One region of the Exiguobacterium sp. SH5S13 genome, then DNA from elsewhere that is predicted to be linked to it. Evidence: a T-box and tRNA genes for the amino acid it is inferred to sense, from the RefSeq annotation. Region 1 holds a T-box; the other holds one or more tRNA genes.
What was found. The T-box of region 1 lies ahead of ileS (isoleucine--tRNA ligase). A T-box ahead of a tRNA ligase gene usually reads a tRNA of that ligase, here a tRNA-Ile.
Positions count from the first base shown of each region.

Region 1 (3,424 bases):
AATCGATTATCCGACGAAGTTTGTCGACTTGACCCACCGCCAAGTGACAGGCACGCTTCTTAACGCGGGCCTGAAGCGGCAAAAGTTTGGCGACGTTGTCCTCGCTGACGGGATCGCTCAGTTCGCGACGACGGCTGATGCGGCTGGATTCATCGAAATGAACGTGGATCGCGTCGGCAAAGCCCGGGTGCGGTTGTCTGATGTGCCGGCCGCATCGATTTTGACCGTCCCAGAAGTCAAATGGAGCGACGAGTTTGGCATCGTCTCCTCACTCCGCTTTGATGCGGTCGTGAGCGAGGTGCTCGGTCTGTCGCGCCAGAAAGCACAGGCGCTCGTCAAACATGGTGACTGCAAAGTCAATCATAAAGCGATCACGGACGCGAGTTTTTTACTCGAACCAGACGATTTGGTTTCAATCCGGGGTTACGGTCGTGTCAAATTGACGGCAATCCTCGGCTCGACAAAGCGTGAGAAAATAAAAATCCAGTATGGCATCATACGTTGAATTTAGGAGGAAAGTCGAATGGCGTTGACACCGATTGATATTCATAACAAAGAGTTCTCGACTCGTTTTCGCGGGTACGATATCGATGAGGTCAATGAATTTTTAGATCAAATCATTAAAGAGTTTGAGCTATTGATTCGTGAAAATAGAAGGTACGAAGAACTCGTCAACGATATGCAAGCCCGTATTGACTACTTCTCCTCGATGGAAGACACATTGAATAAATCGATTATCGTCGCACAAGAGGCGGCAGAAGAAGTCAAGACCAATGCGGCCAAAGAAGCCAGCCTCATCTTGAAGCAGGCTGAACGCGAAGCGCTCGCCCGAGAAGAGGAAGCGTCGCGTAAAGAGCAGATGGCAGAGCGTGAAGTCATTCAAATGTTGAAAAAAGTCGAACTGTACCGGACCCGGTTCCGTGTTCTCGTCGACGCACAGATGGAACTTCTAAATAGTACCGAATGGGACACGATTGTCGGAGAGCCGCCTGTCCAGACGGTTCTTGACGATACGAGTGAACTTGCGTATAATGACGACGAAGTCACACCAAACAAACATCACGGATAATAAACAATACGTTGATTAGGACACGTCAATAAAGTCACACCTACGAAGCGACTTAGGGAAGGTGCAAGCCTAAGAGAAAGACTTTATTTGGTATCCCCTATGAGTGTCATGCTGAATTGAGTAAGCGTGACCGCTTGACCTCGTTATCGGTTACCGAGAGCGGTCTCAAGGTCTACTTGAGATTAGTAGGGTGGTACCGCGAGTCGATGAACTCGTCCCTATTTAGGGGCGGGTTTTTTTTGTTTTTCAAAAAAGATGCAGGAGGAGTTTCAATGAACTACAAAGACACATTATTGATGCCTGATACAGAATTCGCGATGCGTGGAAATTTGCCGAAGCGCGAGCCAGCAATGCACGAGGCTTGGGAGCAGATGGACTTATACAACCGCGTTCAAGAAAAGAATGCAGGAAAGCCGCAATACATTCTACATGACGGACCTCCGTACGCAAACGGTGACATCCATATGGGCCATGCACTCAACAAAGTGTTAAAAGACATCATCGTCCGTTTCAAGTCGTTGAACGGCTATCAATCACCGATGATCCCAGGTTGGGACACACACGGTCTTCCGATCGAGAACGCGCTTCAAAAAGCAGGCGTCAACCGTAAAGAGATGACTGTCGCCGAGTTCCGCGAAAAATGTGCCGCTTACGCGATGGAGCAAGTGAACTCACAACGTGAACAGTTCAAGCGTCTCGGACTGCTCGCTGACTTTGACAATCCATACATCACGCTCCAGCCTGAATATGAAGCGGCGCAAATCCGCCTGTTCGGCACGATGGCTGAAAAAGGATACATCTATAAAGGGAAAAAACCGGTCTATTGGTCACCGTCTTCTGAATCGGCACTCGCTGAGGCGGAAATCGAGTACTATGACAAAAAATCACCAGCCATCTATGTGGCGTTCCAAGTCGTCGATGGCAAAGGCGTCCTCGGGACGACCGACCATTTCGTCATCTGGACGACGACACCGTGGACGATTCCGGCCAACCTCGGGATCGCTGTCAGCGATGAGCTGACATACACACGGATCGAGCATGATGGCAAAGGGTATATCGTTGCCGAGACGCTCGTCGAAGAAGTGACGACAGCACTTGGCTGGGATGAGTACTCAGTGAGCGGATCTTGGAACGGACGCGAGTTCGAACACATGACGGTACAGCACCCGCTTTACGACCGGACGTCACTCCTCATCCTTGGCGACCACGTCACGGCTGAAGCGACAGGCTGCGTCCATATCGCACCTGGCCACGGGGAAGACGACTACCGTGTCGGCCAAGCGTACGGACTTGACGTGTTGTGCCCGGTCGACGACCGTGGGTATATGACGGACGAAGCACCAGGCTTTGAAGGACTGTTCTATGAAGATGCGAACAAAGAGATCGGCATGAAGCTCGAAGCAAATGGCAACTTGTTGAAGCTCAAATTCATCAAGCACTCTTACCCGCACGACTGGCGTACGAAAAAGCCGGTCATCTTCCGGGCAACACCGCAATGGTTCGCTTCGATTAAAGACTTCCGCAGCGACATGTTGCGTGAGATCGAAGAAGTGAACTGGGTACCGGAATGGGGCATGACGCGCCTGTTCAACATGGTCCGTGACCGTGGCGACTGGGTCATCAGCCGTCAGCGGGCATGGGGTGTGCCGATCCCGATCTTCTACGCAGAAGACGGAACGGAAATCATCACGAACGAAACGATCGACCATATCGCCAACTTGTTCCATGAGCACGGATCAAACGTCTGGTACGAGCGCGAAGCGAAAGACTTGTTGCCATCCGGCTTCACACATCCGAACAGTCCAAACGGCGAGTTCCGTAAAGAAGTCGACATCATGGACGTCTGGTTCGATTCAGGTTCGTCACACGCAGGCGTGCTCGAACAGCGCGACAACTTGCGCCGTCCGGCCGACCTGTACCTAGAAGGTTCGGACCAATACCGTGGTTGGTTCAACTCGTCACTGTCGACTGCAGTCGCGACGACCGGCAAAGCACCGTATCGCAACGTCCTCAGTCACGGCTTCGTCCTTGACGGCGACGGCCGGAAGATGTCGAAATCGCTCGGCAACACGATTGCACCGAACGACCTCGTGAAACAGTACGGTGCTGAAATCGTACGTCTTTGGGTCGCGTCTGTCGACTATCAGTCAGACGTCCGCGCCTCGCATGACAACTTTAAACAAGTGTCAGAAGTATACCGGAAGATCCGTAACACGTTACGCTTCTTGCTCGGTAACTTGAACGGGTTCGATCCGTCGATGCGCGTCGCGTTCGAAGATATGCCGGAAGCCGACCGCTTCATGGCGACGAAGCTGAAACAACTTCAGACGAAAGTCGTCAAAGCGTACGATACGT
Region 1 is NZ_SJUS01000001.1:175,029-178,452, reverse strand. It holds gene EVJ30_RS00910 (YlmH family RNA-binding protein) at 1-505, shown strand, start outside; gene EVJ30_RS00905 (DivIVA domain-containing protein) at 524-1,069, shown strand; T-box leader at 1,072-1,292, shown strand; gene ileS (isoleucine--tRNA ligase) at 1,342-3,424, shown strand, end outside.

Region 2 (3,424 bases), on a different contig from region 1:
ATTGTTCACGTTCGTGACGTAAGCGTTGTGGTGTTTCGAATGGTGGATTTCCATCGTGCGTGCGTCAATGTGTGGTTCGAGTGCATCGTATGCGTAATCAAGTTGTGGTAATTCAAATTTAGCCATAACTAAAATCCCCCTTTAAATTGGTTTGAACAACGTTCGCTTTAAATGTAACAGATTTGTGACGGCTTACTCAATTGTAAAGGCTTATTCCACCTCTTCGTCCGGCAACGCCCAGACCGAGATCGATCCTGCCGCTACTTTAAATACCCCTTTTCCATCTTCGTCAATCTCGATGATTTCATCGATCGTCTGCGTCAAGTCGACCCATTTCTCCCCGGCACGATATTCCCCGACGTACATCCGTTTCTCCGCCTCCTCGTTATTCGAGATGATGACGGCACAACCTGAGCGCTCGATGTCCTCGCTACCGTGTCGGACCCAGCCGATCACGTTCTCGTTATCGAAGTAATCATCTTGCTGCCCGTATGCTTTTTCGCGACGTGCGTACAGAAGCGGATCGATGGCCTGTTTCTTCCCTTCAGTCGGGTGGGGCCCGTTGATGCCGTAGTAATCCCCGTAGAAGACGCACGGATAACCGTCTCGGCGAAGCAAGATCAGACCGTAAGCACTTTGTTTGAACCAATCTTCGACCCATGATTCAAGCGCCTCGGCCGGCTGTGAGTCATGGTTGTCGACGAACGTGACCGAGTGAAACGGGTGGGACTGGACGAGCGTGTCGTCAAAAATCGTCCGCAAATCGAACGATGCGCCTTCGATCGAGGCACGTTGCAAATTGTAGTGGAGCGGCACGTCGAACAAATCGACGTGGTAGTCGATGTTGTCTAAAAAGGCGCGGCAATCTTCGAGCTCTGACTTCCAAAACTCACCGACCAAGTAAAAGTTCTCACCTTTTTCATCTTTCATCGTTTGGCTGAACTCTTTGACGAAATCATAGTTGATATGTTTGATCGCATCGAGACGGAAGCCGTCACATTTCGTCTCTTCGATGAACCACTTGCCCCAACTTAACACTTCTTCCTGGACTTCCGGATGATGATAGTCAATGTTCGCGAACATCAGATAATCGTATACGCCGAACTCACTATCGACGTTGTCATTCCATTTTTTGTTATCGCCTAAGATGAAGAAGATACCCCTATGCTCGCTCGCCGCGTCATAGTCCGTGCCGTTGAAATGATGGAAGTTCCATTTGAACGACGAGTACTTATCGTTTCGTTCTTTATAATCAAACTTCGTCCACCCTTCGATCTCAAACGGTTCTTCCGACAACACTTTCGTCCGGTCTTCCGAGTCGACTTCTAACACGTCGAACTTCTCGGTTGCGTCGGCTCCAGCTTTATGGTTCAACACGACGTCCATATATACTTGCATCCCGAGCTCTTGGGCGTGTTTCGTCGCCTCAAGCAGCTCTTGCTTCGTCCCATATTTTGTAGCGATGGTCCCTTTTTGATCAAACTCGCCTAAATCATACAAATCATAGACACCATATCCCGTATCCTCATCATTTTGACCTTTTGTGACAGGTGGCAACCAAAGTGCGGTGATTCCTGCTTTTTTCAACTTAGAAGCACGTTCTTTCAATCGCTTCCAATGCTTTTGGTCAGCCGGGACGTGCCATTCAAAAAATTGCATCATCGTATGATTTCGTTCCATCTTACTTCGCCTCGTTTCATATTTTTCAAAAATAAAATGCTAACGAATATTTACCCACGTCTTCACTTTTGAAAACAAAAATGTAAATAAAAAGACAGCTTTCATCAGAAAGCTGTCTTTGATGGACCCTGTAGGACTTGAACCTACGACCGGACGGTTATGAGCCGTCTGCTCTAACCAGCTGAGCTAAGGGTCCTTATTGGTAGCGGCGGAGGGAGTCGAACCCACGACCTCACGGGTATGAACCGTACGCTCTAGCCAGCTGAGCTACACCGCCACGTTGTTATACAGTAATAATATACTGAATGAAGCCGCCACTGTCAATGAAAAGTCATATGTACGAAAAAAAGTCCTACTACTTATAACTTAAGTAGCAGAACTTTTTCGAAACGTTAGACCGATACTTCGTTCGTTGCGTCTTCGAGTGTGATTTCCGTTATGTTCATCGCATGGTCACCGATCCGCTCAAGGTTCGAGAGCATATCGACGAAGAACATACCAGCTTGGCCGTCACATTCACCTGTGTTCAAACGAACGACATGATTTTTGCGGAACTGGCGCTCGAGCATGTCGAGTTTCGCTTCCATCTCGATGACTTGACGCGCCTCGACCATGTCACCGCTCGCGAGCGTTTGGAGTGACTTCTCGAGTGTGGCCCGTGTCAGATCATACATTTCCGTCAATTCTTTTTGAGCTCCCGGCGAGAGCGTGATGCGTGTCGCCGTCTTATAGTCGATCAACTCGATGATGTTCTCAACGTGGTCACCGATTCGCTCGATATCGTTGATGGCATGCATGAGTGTCTTATGTTGTTGTGATTCGTGCTCCGTCAAATCGACGGCCGCGAGTTGAACAAGATAATCCGTAATTTTAGAGTTCAGCGAGTTTAACGCATCTTCAATGTGCGCTGATTTTTCCGCGTGCTTCTTGTCACCAGTCTCCATATAAGAACGTGCCTCATCAAGACCAAGCTTCGCGAAATCACCCATGCGGATGACTTCATATTTAGCTTGTTCGACCGCGATTGAAGGCGACTGTTGAATGAAGATTGGGTCCAAGTGTTGCGCTTTCGTATCAACGATTGAATCTTCGCCTGGTACAAGTTTCGTCACGACCCAGGCAATTGTCCCGATGAACCAGAACTGGATCAATGTGTTGGCGACGTTGAACGTACCGTGGGCGAAGGCGATTTGCATCTTCGCCTCAATGTTAAGGAAATTTGTAATCCAGAAAATGTATTGCGTAAAGAGCGGTAAGATAATCAAGAACATGGCCGTCCCGACCAAGTTAAAGATGACGTGGGCCGCAGCTGCGCGACGAGCCGCGACTGACGCACCGAGTGCAGCGAGAACCGCTGTGATTGTCGTCCCAATGTTATCACCGAACAAGACCGGTAGAGCGGCCTTCAAGTCGATCGAACCACCAGCGTATAGTTCCTGGAGGACACCGATCGTCGCTGATGACGATTGAACGATCAACGTGAACACCGTACCGACGACAACTCCGAGGATCGGGTTTTGACTCATCGATTGTGTGAGTTCGAAGAAGTACTCGCTCGTACGGAGCGGACGCATGCCGTCTCCCATAAGTTCAAGACCGTAGAAGAGAGCTCCGGCGCCAAAGATGATTTGACCCATATGTTGAAACTTCTCTTTTTTAAAGAAGAACAACAGTGCAGAACCGACGGCAATCATCGGGAGCGCATACTCACCGATATCAATTCCGATGATGAACGCTGTCACCG
Region 2 is NZ_SJUS01000002.1:48,578-52,001, reverse strand. It holds gene EVJ30_RS01660 (superoxide dismutase) at 1-126, opposite strand, end outside; gene EVJ30_RS01655 (alpha-amylase) at 211-1,680, opposite strand; tRNA gene EVJ30_RS01650 (tRNA-Ile) at 1,803-1,876, opposite strand; tRNA gene EVJ30_RS01645 (tRNA-Met) at 1,881-1,957, opposite strand; gene EVJ30_RS01640 (Na/Pi cotransporter family protein) at 2,073-3,424, opposite strand, start outside.
Region 2: it encodes a tRNA-Ile, which carries the amino acid that the T-box ahead of ileS (isoleucine--tRNA ligase) is inferred to sense. The anticodon was not compared.